Regions from separate parts of the Paenibacillus sp. E222 genome, predicted to be linked through region 4. Evidence: predicted binding sites of a transcription regulator. Region 4 holds the regulator's gene; each other region holds the start of a gene.
What was found. The regulator Rex, encoded in region 4, represses fermentation and respiration genes when NADH is low (regulators of the CRP and FNR family bind a similar motif). The targets are predictions, from matches to a motif close to TTGTGAAATATTTCACAA.
Positions count from the first base shown of each region.

Region 1: the regulator Rex is predicted to act here: its motif matches at 1,517-1,534, upstream of HW560_RS19385 (cytochrome ubiquinol oxidase subunit I).
Region 2: the regulator Rex is predicted to act here: its motif matches at 1,654-1,671, upstream of pflB (formate C-acetyltransferase).
Region 3: the regulator Rex is predicted to act here: its motif matches at 1,420-1,437, upstream of HW560_RS08055 (formate/nitrite transporter family protein).

Region 1 is NZ_CP058552.1:4,272,736-4,275,950, reverse strand. Features, by position in the region: gene HW560_RS19385 (cytochrome ubiquinol oxidase subunit I) at 1-1,351, opposite strand, end outside; gene HW560_RS19380 (TlpA family protein disulfide reductase) at 1,973-2,518, opposite strand; gene ccmA (heme ABC exporter ATP-binding protein CcmA) at 2,551-3,215, opposite strand, start outside.
Region 2 is NZ_CP058552.1:3,713,887-3,717,101, forward strand. Features, by position in the region: gene adhE (bifunctional acetaldehyde-CoA/alcohol dehydrogenase) at 1-1,022, shown strand, start outside; gene pflB (formate C-acetyltransferase) at 1,753-3,215, shown strand, end outside.
Region 3 is NZ_CP058552.1:1,819,186-1,822,400, forward strand. Features, by position in the region: gene HW560_RS08050 (FAD-dependent oxidoreductase) at 1-1,313, shown strand, start outside; gene HW560_RS08055 (formate/nitrite transporter family protein) at 1,524-2,378, shown strand; gene HW560_RS08060 (hypothetical protein) at 2,360-2,539, shown strand; gene HW560_RS08065 (molybdopterin-containing oxidoreductase family protein) at 2,835-3,215, shown strand, end outside.
Region 4 is NZ_CP058552.1:3,898,380-3,901,594, reverse strand. Features, by position in the region: gene HW560_RS17650 (amidohydrolase) at 1-1,013, opposite strand, end outside; gene HW560_RS17645 (redox-sensing transcriptional repressor Rex) at 1,000-1,653, opposite strand; gene dinG (ATP-dependent DNA helicase DinG) at 1,881-3,215, opposite strand, start outside.

The sequences.
Region 1 (3,215 bases), 370 kb from region 4:
CCTTTTCTGTAGACGGATTGCGCTTCTCCTTCATCCATTTCTCCATCTCGACTTCTGCCGGATTATTGTTGAACAAACGTCTTAGTACGAGAACACACATCACTCCCAGAACAATGTAAAGAAGCAGGAAGAAGAAAAAGATCATTCTGATGTTGGGTGATGAAGTAGCGGCTTCCTCTACACGCATATATCCCCGGATAATCCACGGCTGTCGTCCAAGTTCAGCATAGAACCAGCCCAGCTCAACCCCGAGAAAAGCCATCGGTGCGCCTAGCGCTATAATCCCAAGCAGCCACTTGTTCAGCTCATTGCGCTTTTTCCAGAACACAAACAGGAAATACAGAACCGAGATAACCAGCAGCGTAAATCCGATTCCCGCCATTAAATCAAACAGGTAGTGAACGAGCAGCGGCGGCCATTCGTCCTTCGGAAACTCCTCCAGTCCAGTTACTTCGGCATTAAAGTCACTAAAGGCCAGGAAGCTGAGCAGTTTCGGCAGGTGAAGAGCCCCTATAATTTCATGCTCCGCATTCAGCCATCCCAATAAAATCAAATCTGCGCCACTTTCCGTCTCAAAATGCCATTCTGCTGCTGCAAGTTTCTCCGGCTGATGCTCAGCCAGAAACTTGGCGGACACATCTCCCGCTAACGTGTTTAGTAAGCCGAATAGCAGAACCACCGCCATCATGAGATTCAAGGCTTTTTTGTGGTAGGCAGACGCCCCTTTTCTCAGCATTGCAAAGGCTGCAATTCCGGCCAACAGAGCAGCTCCTGTCAAATAGGCCGAGCTTAATACATGAAACACCTTGGAGAACGTCGCCGTATTCAGCATCGCCTGCACCGGGTTAACCGCTGTGAATTGGCCTGCTTCCATCACAAAGCCTCCAGGCTGGTTCATGAAGCCGTTCACCGTCGTAATAAACACAGCCGACATCCCTGCACCGGTGACAATGGGAATCGTCAGCAGCCAGTGGATGTATGGATTTTTGAATCGATCCCACGTATACAAATAAATGCCCAGGAAGATGGCTTCAAAAAAGAACGCGAATACTTCCATAAATAACGGAAGTGCAATGACATTACCTGCCAGTTTCATAAAATTCGGCCACACCAGGGCCAGCTGCAGTGAAATCGCAGTACCGGTCACCACACCAACCGCCACAGAAATGACAAACCCTCTTGACCACCTCTTTGCCATCAGTGTGTAATGAGGATCCTTCTTGCGAATCCCCATGAACTCAGCAATTGCGATCATTAGGGGTATACCGACGCCAAGTGTCGCAAAAATAGCGTGGAAGCCCAGTGTCATACCTGTCACCAGCTTGCTCCACATCACCGTATCGATTGCCATACTTTACTGCCTCCTTTCAAACTCTGTTCGATATTTGTACTGATTTGAATCTTTTACTTATTAGGTCAGTCAGCCCTCGGACTGCGTTCTATATCAGGTTGATAGAAGCCCACTAGACTGATTCAGAGTTTATCTACAAACCATTCCTCCATCGTTGTATGTACAAAGAGAATTTTTTCACAAAGTAAGAGACGAAGGAAGCTTTACCACACCATCATTGTGTATTGCCACATAGTAACTGGACTGAGCATGGGTTGGCGAGCTGTGTTTTACCTGATACTGAAGGGCCAAAGTACTTAACGGGACCTAATAGTTAAAATTATTATATCTTTGTGAATTAGCAATTCAATCACTGACACGTCTTCGTCCCTAAATGTTCAAGAAAGGATCAACTCTTTCTGACAACTCGGTGAAAAGCATTAAAAGCACCCAAAGGGGCTATTGATTCATCAGGCACAACCGTGGTATTGCGATTTTCCATTCTACTATGCATGCAAGATGTTCGGAAAAACCGTTCACGTTTGCCTGGATTCTCATTGCAGCTTACAAATAAAACAAAAAAAGCCGCTCCTATAGCGACTTCTCGACTTGTTTTGTACATAAGCATACATCTTGCAAAGCTCAATTCTTTTGCTGTACCGTCTGCTCCAGCCATTGCTGCAAGGGAATATCCTTGGTCAACTCACCGAGCAGAATGTGACTGAATATACCTTCCTGATCTATGATCATGGTCGCTGGCAACCCGGTGATCCGATATAGACCGGAGACCTTTCCGGTCACATCAATGATAACAGGGAAATCGAATTGCTGTTTCTCCATAAATTCACGAATGGTGCCCTTCGCTTCCCCCACGTTGACAAACAGGGTCTCTACATCGTTTTGATATGTCTGAGCGATCTGATTAATCATTGGCATTTCCCTCACACAGGGCGTGCACCATGAAGCCCAGAAGTTAATCATGACGACTTTGCCCCGATAATCGGAGAGCTTCACCTGTTCTCCTGCTGAGTTAACCGCAGTGAATTCGGGGGCAATTACGCCTGCTTCAATAGCACTGGTCCTTTTGGACTCGGATGATGAAGTCCCCTGATAAATGGCCCACGCCGCGACCAGCACAGCAGCCATTCCAATCAGGATAGTAAGCAAACGTCTCATTTTCGCACTCATTTTTCTACTCTTTATTTCCAATCGATTCACCTTCATTTTAAGCCAAGACTATGATGAAAAGCAGCATGAAGCGACCCAAACTGCTCTCGAAACTTCTCAGTAGAGCCATCTCCCACATTACGTCCCTGATTCATAAAAACAATGTGATCTGCAATATCATCTGCAATCTCAAGCTGGTGGGTGGAGAACACAACCATATGCCCCTCCTCCTTGATCTGTTTTATCAGATTTGCAAACTCCTGCATCCAGAAAGGGTCTAGTCCATTCGTCGGCTCATCCATGATCAGCAGCGGAGGCTTGGCCAGCAGAGCCTGGGCAAATAACACACGCTGCCGCATACCTTTGGAAAAGGTCGTGACTCGTTTCTTTTTTTGATCGGCCAAGCCTACCATGGTTAGCACTTCCGTTACTCGCTCTTTGGGCACTTTCCTAAACGCTGCCCAGAACTGAAGCACTTCCTCTGCCGTCAGACCCTGGTTGAAATGATAATCATCCGGCATATATCCGATCTGTTCCGAATATCGCTTTCGTTCTTTGGACCAGCGCATCTTGTTTACAATGATTTCACCCGAGGTAGGTTGAAGAATACCTGCGAGCATACGCAGAACGGTGCTTTTTCCGGCCCCATTTCCTCCGCATAAGGCAAGCACATGACCGGAAGAAACGCGAAAGGATATATCCTCAACAATCTGTTGTT
Region 2 (3,215 bases), 180 kb from region 4:
CGGTAGACCGCGGTACGGAAATGATGCGCCGCTTCCAGCCAGACTGCATTATCGCACTCGGCGGGGGATCACCGATGGATGCTGCCAAAGCGATGTGGCTGTTCTATGAATATCCTGACACAGATTTCAACGATTTGAAGCAAAAATTCATGGATATCCGCAAACGGATTTACAAATATCCACGTCTCGGCGTGAAAGCGAAATTCGTAGCGATCCCGACAACCTCGGGCACAGGTTCGGAAGTAACATCGTTCGCGGTCATCACGGACAAAAATCAAGGCAATACGAAATATCCACTGGCAGACTACGAGTTAACACCAGACGTAGCCATCGTAGACCCGGAATTCGTATACTCTCTGCCTAGAACCGCTGTTGCGGATACAGGTATGGACGTATTGACTCACGCCATCGAAGCATATGTATCCGTCATGGCGAATGATTACACGGATGGACTCGCGATCAAAGCGATTCAACTGGTATTCCAGTATCTCGAGCAATCGGCGCTGCAAGGTGACAAATTGGCTCGTGAGAAAATGCATAATGCTTCGACGATTGCCGGTATGGCTTTTGCCAACGCATTCCTGGGCATTAACCACAGCTTGGCACACAAATGGGGTGGTCAGTACCACACCGCACATGGACGTACCAATGCGATCCTGATGCCACACGTCATTCGCTACAATGCGAAAAAACCGACGAAGTTTGCATCGTTCCCGAAATATTCGCACTTTGTGGCAGATGAGCGTTATGCCGAAATTGCCCGCATTCTGGGATTGCCTGCACGTACGACAGAAGAAGGGGTTACCAGCCTCATCAATGCCATTCGCAAACTGAACAAAACATTGGGGATTGAAGAGTCGTTCCAGGAAATCGGATTCGATGCCAAAGACTTTGAGGCACATGTCGATTATCTGGCAGACCGCGCATTCGAGGACCAATGTACAACAGCCAATCCAAAACTGCCGCTGGTGACTGAACTGGCAGATGTATACCGCAATGCTTTCTACGGCAAGTTTGAATAACAACTAAAGCAGCAGCAGGATTTAGGCAGGTATAGTCAGGGTTCCCCGAAAGGGGAGCCCCGATTGCCGTCTTTTCTGTAAAAGGTTACACGGAATTCGTGATGTTACTTTTAGAACCAGGTAGTCACACCATAACGGAGAGGGCAGAAAAAACTGAAGAAGCGAAGCGTTCGCTTTTAAGCACGATTTCAACCTTCTATGCTATATAGTTTGGACCATACATGTACACGATAACGGAGAGGAGAGAAAAAACCTGAAGAAGCGATAGCGCTCGCCTTTATCCCCGGATTTTACCTTTTATAAAGGGAATCAACAAAATCTGGGGGTAACAGCGATCGGAAGGTTGTTCTATCCTCGGAGTGGCTAGTGTACATATCCTTTCGTTCAAATTATATTGTTCAATCCGGGAAATCGGATTTGAACAGCGATCGGAAGTTGTTCTGCCCGCGCAGTGGATAAGTGTGAATAATTTAGGGTTCAACTTGATACAGCACAGGTGAAGTGAGGATGGTCACAAACTTTGTGATAAAAATCACAGATGATGAAAGAACGAAGACGTATACTGAAAATGTAAGAAAAACATTCATCCGCGGTTCCGGTTCCCAAGTAGAGAGAACATGTTCCGGTTTACATGTGAAATTTATCACATTAATCGCGGCTCTGGGCACAGATGAGACGAGTGAAGCATCCTGTCATGTGTCCGGAAATCCAAATTTGTGGAGGGATTACTATGTCGGTGATCGAAAAAGATGTCAAACAACAAACAGGTTGGAGAAACTTTACCAAAGGAACATGGACGAAATCCGTAGATGTGAATGATTTTCTGGCACGCAACTTATCACCTTACTATGGCGACGAAGCATTTCTTGCAGGTGCAACTCAGAATACGAAAGAGTTATGGGATATCGTTTCTGATCTGACCAAAAAAGAGCGCGATAACGGCGGGGTACTCGATGTTGACGTAAATACGCCAGCGACGATTGTTTCTCACCAACCAGGTTATCTGGATAAATCCAAAGAGCAGATTGTTGGTGTTCAAACAGATGCTCCATTCAAACGTTCCATTCAGCCATTCGGTGGAATTCGCATGATGATTGATGCTTGTGAAGCTTATGGTTTTGAAATGCCTCAAGGCGTCATTGATATATTTACGAACATCCGCAAAACACATAACCAGGGCGTATTTGATGCTTACACATCTGAAATGCGTGCAGCACGTAAAGCAGGGATTATTACCGGTCTGCCTGATGCTTACGGCCGTGGCCGGATCATCGGTGACTATCGCCGGGTAGCTCTGTATGGTGTGGACTTCCTGATTCGAAATAAAAAAGGCGAACTGAATGCACTTGAAGTCGACGTGATTGATGAAGATGTCATTCGCCTGCGTGAAGAACTGTCCGAACAGATTCGTGCATTGCAAGAATTGAAACAACTGGGTGAAATGCACGGTTTCGATATTTCCTTGCCAGCCACAACCGCGAAAGAAGCGTTCCAATGGCTCTACTTTGGTTACCTGGCTGCGATCAAAGAGCAAAACGGTGCGGCGATGTCCTTGGGACGTGTTTCTTCGTTCCTTGATATTTACATCGAACGTGATTTGCAAGAAGGTTTGCTAACTGAAGAACAGGCTCAAGAACTGGTTGACCATTTTGTTATGAAACTGCGGATCGTCAAATTCCTGCGTACACCGGATTATAATGAATTGTTCAGTGGAGACCCAACATGGGTAACGGAATCCATCGGTGGCATGTCCGTAAATGGAGAGACCCGTGTTACGAAAAACAGCTTCCGTTTCCTGCACACCCTGAACAACCTTGGTCCTGCACCTGAGCCGAACCTTACGGTACTTTGGTCCACCAAGCTTCCGGAAGCGTTCAAACAATACTGTACCAAAGTATCCATCGAAACGAGTTCCATCCAGTATGAAAATGATGATCTGATGCGTCCGATCTACGGAGACGATTATGGTATTGCTTGCTGCGTATCTGCGATGAAGATCGGGAAACAAATGCAGTTCTTCGGCGCTCGTGCCAACCTCGCAAAAGCATTGCTGTATGCAATCAATGGTGGTCGTGACGAGAAATCGGGAGCACAGGTTGGACCTGAATATCCGGCGATTACAAGCGAAGTGCTGGATTACAATGAAGTGATGAAACGTTTCAAACCGATGATGGAATGGCTCGCCAAACTGTA
Region 3 (3,215 bases), 2.1 Mb from region 4:
TTAACACCGCCAAATTGTACCCGGATGCTACCATTACAGTGTATGAGCGCAATGACAATATTTCCTTCTTATCCTGTGGGATTGCGCTTTATGTAGGTGGCGTGGTGAAAGATCCGGACGGACTGTTCTATTCTTCGCCAAATCAACTGGCTGAGCTCGGTGTCGTTACCAAAATGCTTCACGAAGTGACGTCAGTAGATGCTGCAGGTCACAAACTTCAGGCTAAAAACTTGAAAACAGGGGAAGAATTCGAAGATACCTTCGACAAGCTGATCGTGACCACAGGTTCATGGCCTGTCGTACCGAAGCTGGAAGGCATCGAGATGGACAACATTTTATTATGCAAAAACTACAACCATTCCAACACGATCATTGAGAAAGCCAAACATGCCAAACGCATTACCGTGGTAGGGGCAGGATATATCGGGATCGAGCTGGTGGAGGCTTTCCAAATGAACGGCAAGGAAGTTACACTGATCGATAGCGTAGACCGGATCTTGAATAAATATCTCGACCCCGAGTTCACGGATGCCATTGAAGAGACGTTGACTGGACACGGCATCAAGCTGGCGCTGGGCCAAACCGTTCAGAAATTTACCGGAGAGAATGGCAAAGTGAACAAGGTCATTACATCCAAAGGAGAGTTCGAAACGGACCTCGTTATTCTGTGCATTGGTTTCCGTCCAAATACGGAGCTGCTCAAAGGCCAAGTGGATATGCTGCCGAACGGCGCAATCATCGTCGATAAATATATGCAAACCAGCCAAAAAGACGTCTTCGCTGCTGGAGACAGCTGTGCGATTCATTACAACCCAACCGACAAGGCAGCGTACATTCCTCTGGCAACCAACGCCGTGCGGATGGGCACACTCGTAGCACGGAACCTGGTTCGTCCTACGACACCGTATATGGGTACACAAGGCACATCAGGTATCAAAATTTATGAGCAAAATATTGCAGGTACAGGTCTGACGGAAGCATCTGCTGCGGATGAGGGCCTGGTCGTTGAAGCTGTAACGCTTGAAGATGCTTACCGTCCGGAGTTCATGCCAACGGCAGAGAAGCTGCTGCTCAAAGTAATCTATGAACAGGCTACACGCCGCATTGTTGGTGCGCAGGTGATGTCACAGGCTGATCTGACACAGTCGATCAATACGATCTCTGTCTGCATCCAGAACAACATGACGGTAGATGAGCTGGCCTTCGTCGACTTCTTCTTCCAGCCACATTACAACAAACCTTGGAACTTCCTGAACTCGGCTGGTCTGCAAGCACTGCCACCAGTAGAAGTAAAAGCACCAGCGATGGTGTAACCATAATATCTGAGAACTGCCGCATTCATTCTGCGGCAGTTCTTTTTTACTTTTTCTGCACATCAAGCAACATACAAAGGAAATATTAAAATGTAGTTTTTAGACTTTGTGATAAAAGTAACAAACCTCACGAAACCTTCGCGATACAATGAACATATCAACCAAACAAGTTGAATTAGATGTTCATGAACTGTGAAGGAGAGGATCGTTATGGCAGCAAAAACACCTCTTGAGGTTGCACAATATACGGCGCATACGGGGATGAAGAAAGCCCGGAATCCGGTGTCCTCCGTACTGATACTCAGTTTTCTGGCAGGCGCTTTTATTGCGCTCGGATTTCTGCTGGATGTTCGGGTCATTGCCTCTGCTCCGGCCGAGTGGGGCAGCTTGGTTAACCTGATTGGTGCAGCAGTGTTCCCGGTAGGTTTAATATTGGTGCTGATTGGCGGCGGGGAACTGCTGACAGGTAATATGATGGCTGTTCCACTCGCGACGATTGCACGCAAACTGTCCGCAGGCAACATGCTGAAGAATCTCACCTTAGTCACAATAGGTAATTTCCTTGGGGCGATCTTTGTAGCCTATGCGTTTGGGCATGTGCTCGGTCTGACGGCAGAGGGGGCTTATTTGACCAAAGTGGTTGATATGGCTGGACACAAGCTGGACGACAGCTTCCTTCAGGCTTTTATATCCGGGATCGGGTGTAACTGGCTGGTAGCTCTCGCGGTTTGGCTGTCTTATGCATCGGATACGATGAGCGGAAAAGTATTGGGCATTTGGTTCCCAACGATGGCCTTTGTGGCTATTGGATTCCAGCACGTTGTCGCCAACATGTTCCTGATTCCTGCGGCGATCTTCGAAGGGCATTATTCGTGGGGGCAATACATCATGAATTTCATTCCGGTATGGCTTGGCAACCTGACGGGCGGGGCGCTGTTTGTGGCGGCTGCTTACTGGATGGTGTACCTGCGCAAGCATGAGCCGGAAGTGAAGCCTGAGGTGGCCATGGCGGCGGCCCAGCCTGTGGAGACGGAAGCCAGACCGATGTGGAGCAAGCAGGCGTAGCGGCATTTTCCGAGTTATCGAGTAGCGTTGTAACCGTGGTACAACAAGTGCAAAAACGAGTGGAAAGGCGAGTGCAAAATTTAACAGGAGAGGCGATTCTGATCTCGTTCAAGTCATGGCTGTCTGCTGTGATGGGCGGGAGAGGAATCGCTTTTTTTTAATGTACAAATATCCACGCAAAATAAATTCGCCATGACAAGGTTCGGGGGAACGAAACCTGTTCATGGCGAATTTCGGGAGTGGTCCATGATATGGCATGAGGAGGAAGTGGGGAAACACTAGCCTAATGCCTTATTTTTAATTTACCCCTAGATTTCGAGATTGAATCAAGGGGAAAAAAGATTTTTTGAAAAGAATGTGGAGCGGTTGTGGCGGTAAAAAAGACTGTTCTCTTTACGCGATTACCAGGAAGAGGATATGATATAAGGATAGCTTTGAAGGGGGAGGAACTTGTATATGATCGATCAGGAGAATGGCGTATTCCCGGCGGTTTGCCCGCTCGATTGTCCGGATACTTGCGGCCTGCTGCTTCATAAGGAGAACGGTAAGATTGTGAAGGTAGCGGGCAATCCGGACCATCCGATTACAAAAGGCGCCATCTGTAACAAGGTTCGAAATATGACGGAGCGGGTGTATCATCCCGAGCGGCTGCAATATCCGCTGCGACGCATCGGAGCCAAGGGCGAAGGCCAGTTCGAGCGAATCAGTTGGGACGAAGCCATCGGCGAGATTACGGCGAAATTCAGTTCACTGGCAGATACTTACGGACCAGAAAGCATCCTGCCCTACAGCTTCTATGGAAACATGGGCATTCTTGGTGTGGACGGCATGGATCGT
Region 4 (3,215 bases):
TCCCCTGCCGGCACTGCAGTAGGGTCACCGGACACCCCTTTGTGAATCAAGGCAGCCAGTCTCATTTCTTCAAACATGTCAAGATTGTTGTTACTTGCTGGTCCGTCTGTTCCCAGGGACACGGTTACGCCAGCTTTCAACAGATCAGGCACACGTGCAACACCCGAAGCCAATTTCAGGTTACTGCCTGGATTGTGGGACACTGCTACATCATGCTTTGCGAGAATCTCGATCTCTTCATCATTCAGATGTACCGCATGTGCAACCAGAGATGGACGGGAGAAAAATCCTAGTTTCTCCAGATGGGCAACCGGACGCAGTCCGTAATCAGCCACGTTCTGCTCCACTTCGCGAAGCGTTTCAGACATATGCGTATGCAAAGGCAGATTCAGGTCATGAGCAACCTGTACCAGCTTCTCTATGTAATCCGGAGGGCAAGTGTAAGGTGCGTGTGGAGAGATTACGGTTGTAATTCTTCCGTCTGCTTGTCCATTCCATTGACGAGCAAATGCGGCGGACTCTTCCAGCTTGCGCAGTTGTTCTTCTTCTGAGCAAAGTCCGATGACCCCACGTGCCAGAGCAGCCCGAACGCCGGATTGTTCCACCACTTTCGCAACCTGATCCATATGATCATACATATCCAGGAAAGCTGTTGTTCCACCTTTCAACATTTCAAGCACGGATAGGGATGTACCCCAATAAACGTCTTCAGACGTCATTTTGGCTTCCATGGGCCACATTTTCTCCTGCAACCATACTTGTAACGCCAGATCGTCTCCATGGCCTCTCAGAAGCGACATGGCCGCATGACCATGCGTATTGATCAGACCCGGCAAGAAGAACAGTCCTTTTCCGTCCACCTTTGTCAGACTTTCGTCTCCTTCCGGCAATGTCTCACCAATATGCACAATCTTGTCATTCTCTACAACCATAAAGCCTTGAACCACGTTCCAATTCGCGCCTTCACTCACGGCAAATTTGCCGTTGTGAATTACCCATCTATTTGTCGTCATCTTCCTCGTCGTCCTTTCCATTCTCCAAGTAATAAGCCAGACTAAGCAAATCCGTCGTAAAATCGGCATGGTGAATGCGAATATGCGGCGGGGTCTTCAGGATGGTTGGCGCAAAGTTAAGAATTGCTTCAATTCCTGACTCAATCAGCTGATCCGCAACATTTTGGGCTTCCGTATCCGGAACCGTGATGATACCGATGCGTATGTTATCCTTTTTGACCGAATCCGTTAATTCATTCATCGGCTGCACCGTCAAACTGTTGATTTGACTCCCAATCTTCGGACCATAGGCATCAAATACAGCGACAATCTTCATGTTGTCTTTGAGGTAAGCATTGTAATTGGACAAGGCATGTCCCAAATTACCAGCTCCGACAAGAGCCACATTGATCTGCTGGTCTATTTTTAAAATATGGCGAATTTTCTCGATGAGATATGAAACGTCATACCCGATTCCTTTACGACCAAAGTCACCGAAGTAAGCCAAGTCTTTACGAATCTGGGCCGGATTCAAATCCAACCTCAGTCCAAGTTCTTGTGAAGAAACCGTATTGACTTCGCGCTGATGCAGTTCATTCAAATAACGCAAGTAAACAGGCAATCTGCGCACCACGGCTTCCGAAATTTTATCTGATTTCATTCAATTGCTCCCCCTTACCAAAGCCACGATAGATAGATGAAAAGATGAGCACCCTGTCTAAAACGATGCAACATGATTTCTGAATTAAACAGGATGCTCCTTGTTATATAATGGATAATTGCTTTATTCGCCTTACTCGCATATCCATGAAACGAATACATGATATTACTCAATTTTACAGCCAATCAGTGGCGTCATGCAATAATGGAAGCTACAAAGCGTATCTGTTATTGTTGCTCTTCAGTGGGTCTCTCGAGCCATTCCGAAATGCGTGGAACCATCTGCTCAGTGAGCATGTGCTCCATTTTGGGACCAGGTAATGAGTATAAAAAGTACTTGCCATAATACGCTTCAATAACGCGTGTATCGTATACAATTACAATGCCTCTGTCTTTGCCTGTACGAACCAGTCTGCCAAATCCCTGTTTGAAGCGGATGACAGCTTGTGGTACGGACAGCTTCATAAACGGGTTTTTCTTCTGCTGCTGCAAAAGCTCGCTCTTCGCTTCGACCAATGGATGATTCGGTGGCTGGAATGGCAGTCTGACAATCGCAAGACAGGTCAGAGCCTCTCCTGGAATGTCCACCCCTTCCCAGAAGCTGCTTGTGCCAAGAAGCACCGTTGCTTTCGCATCTTGGAAGCGGCGTGTAAGCTTGGAACGGCTGCCGCTGTCCACCCCTTGCCCCAGCAAAGATATTTCATTGCCTGACAAAGCCTCTTTGAGCGGGTCATAGACCTGGCGCAGCATGCGGTAGGAGGTGAACAACACCATCATGCGTCCACGAGTCGCAATAGCCGTTTCCGCGAGCGAGTGTACGAGCATATCCACAAAGTGGGCATCGCCTACACTGCCCTTCACGCTTGGGAAATCACGCGGAATGACGAGCAGAGCCTGATCGCGATAATTGAACGGTGACGGCAGCATGGACGTCAACAGACGGTTATTTTCGGCAGCTTCCTGCAAGCCCAACTGTTCGATCATGAATTGAAATGACTTGTCAACGGAGAGCGTAGCCGATGTAAGCACAACGCTTTTCTTTTTATCAAAGAACATATCCTTCAATTGGGCACTGACATCGACAGGAACAGCATAGAGCTGCAGTGATTTGCTGCGGAACTGGCCGCTGGCCTCCATCCAGTACACGGTGTTGGCATCATCCATCCGCATGAAGAAACGCAGGTTATCCTTGATCGTTGCCAAATCCTTCAGCAGACCTGAGATATCCGTAATCAGACTATCGGACTGATAATCGTCCTGATCTTCTTTCACTTCAAGCAGCAGCTTGTCGCCTTTACGAATCAAATCGCCTAGAGTGACATAAATTTGGTTTTCAGCATCCTGCAATTCCTGCCATTTGGCTGGTTTTTGCGAAGGCTTCAGTCTAAGAGAAAATTGTCCTGTCTCCCCTGGAGAAGCATCGCTGCGTTCAGGCAGGAGGCCGAACAAGGTATCGCTTAGTCGATCCCACATCTCCTTGACTTCGACAGCAAGCGGGAACATCTGATCAATCATGGAGCCCCACTGTACCGAATTTTCATGTCCCGACAATTGAGAACGAAG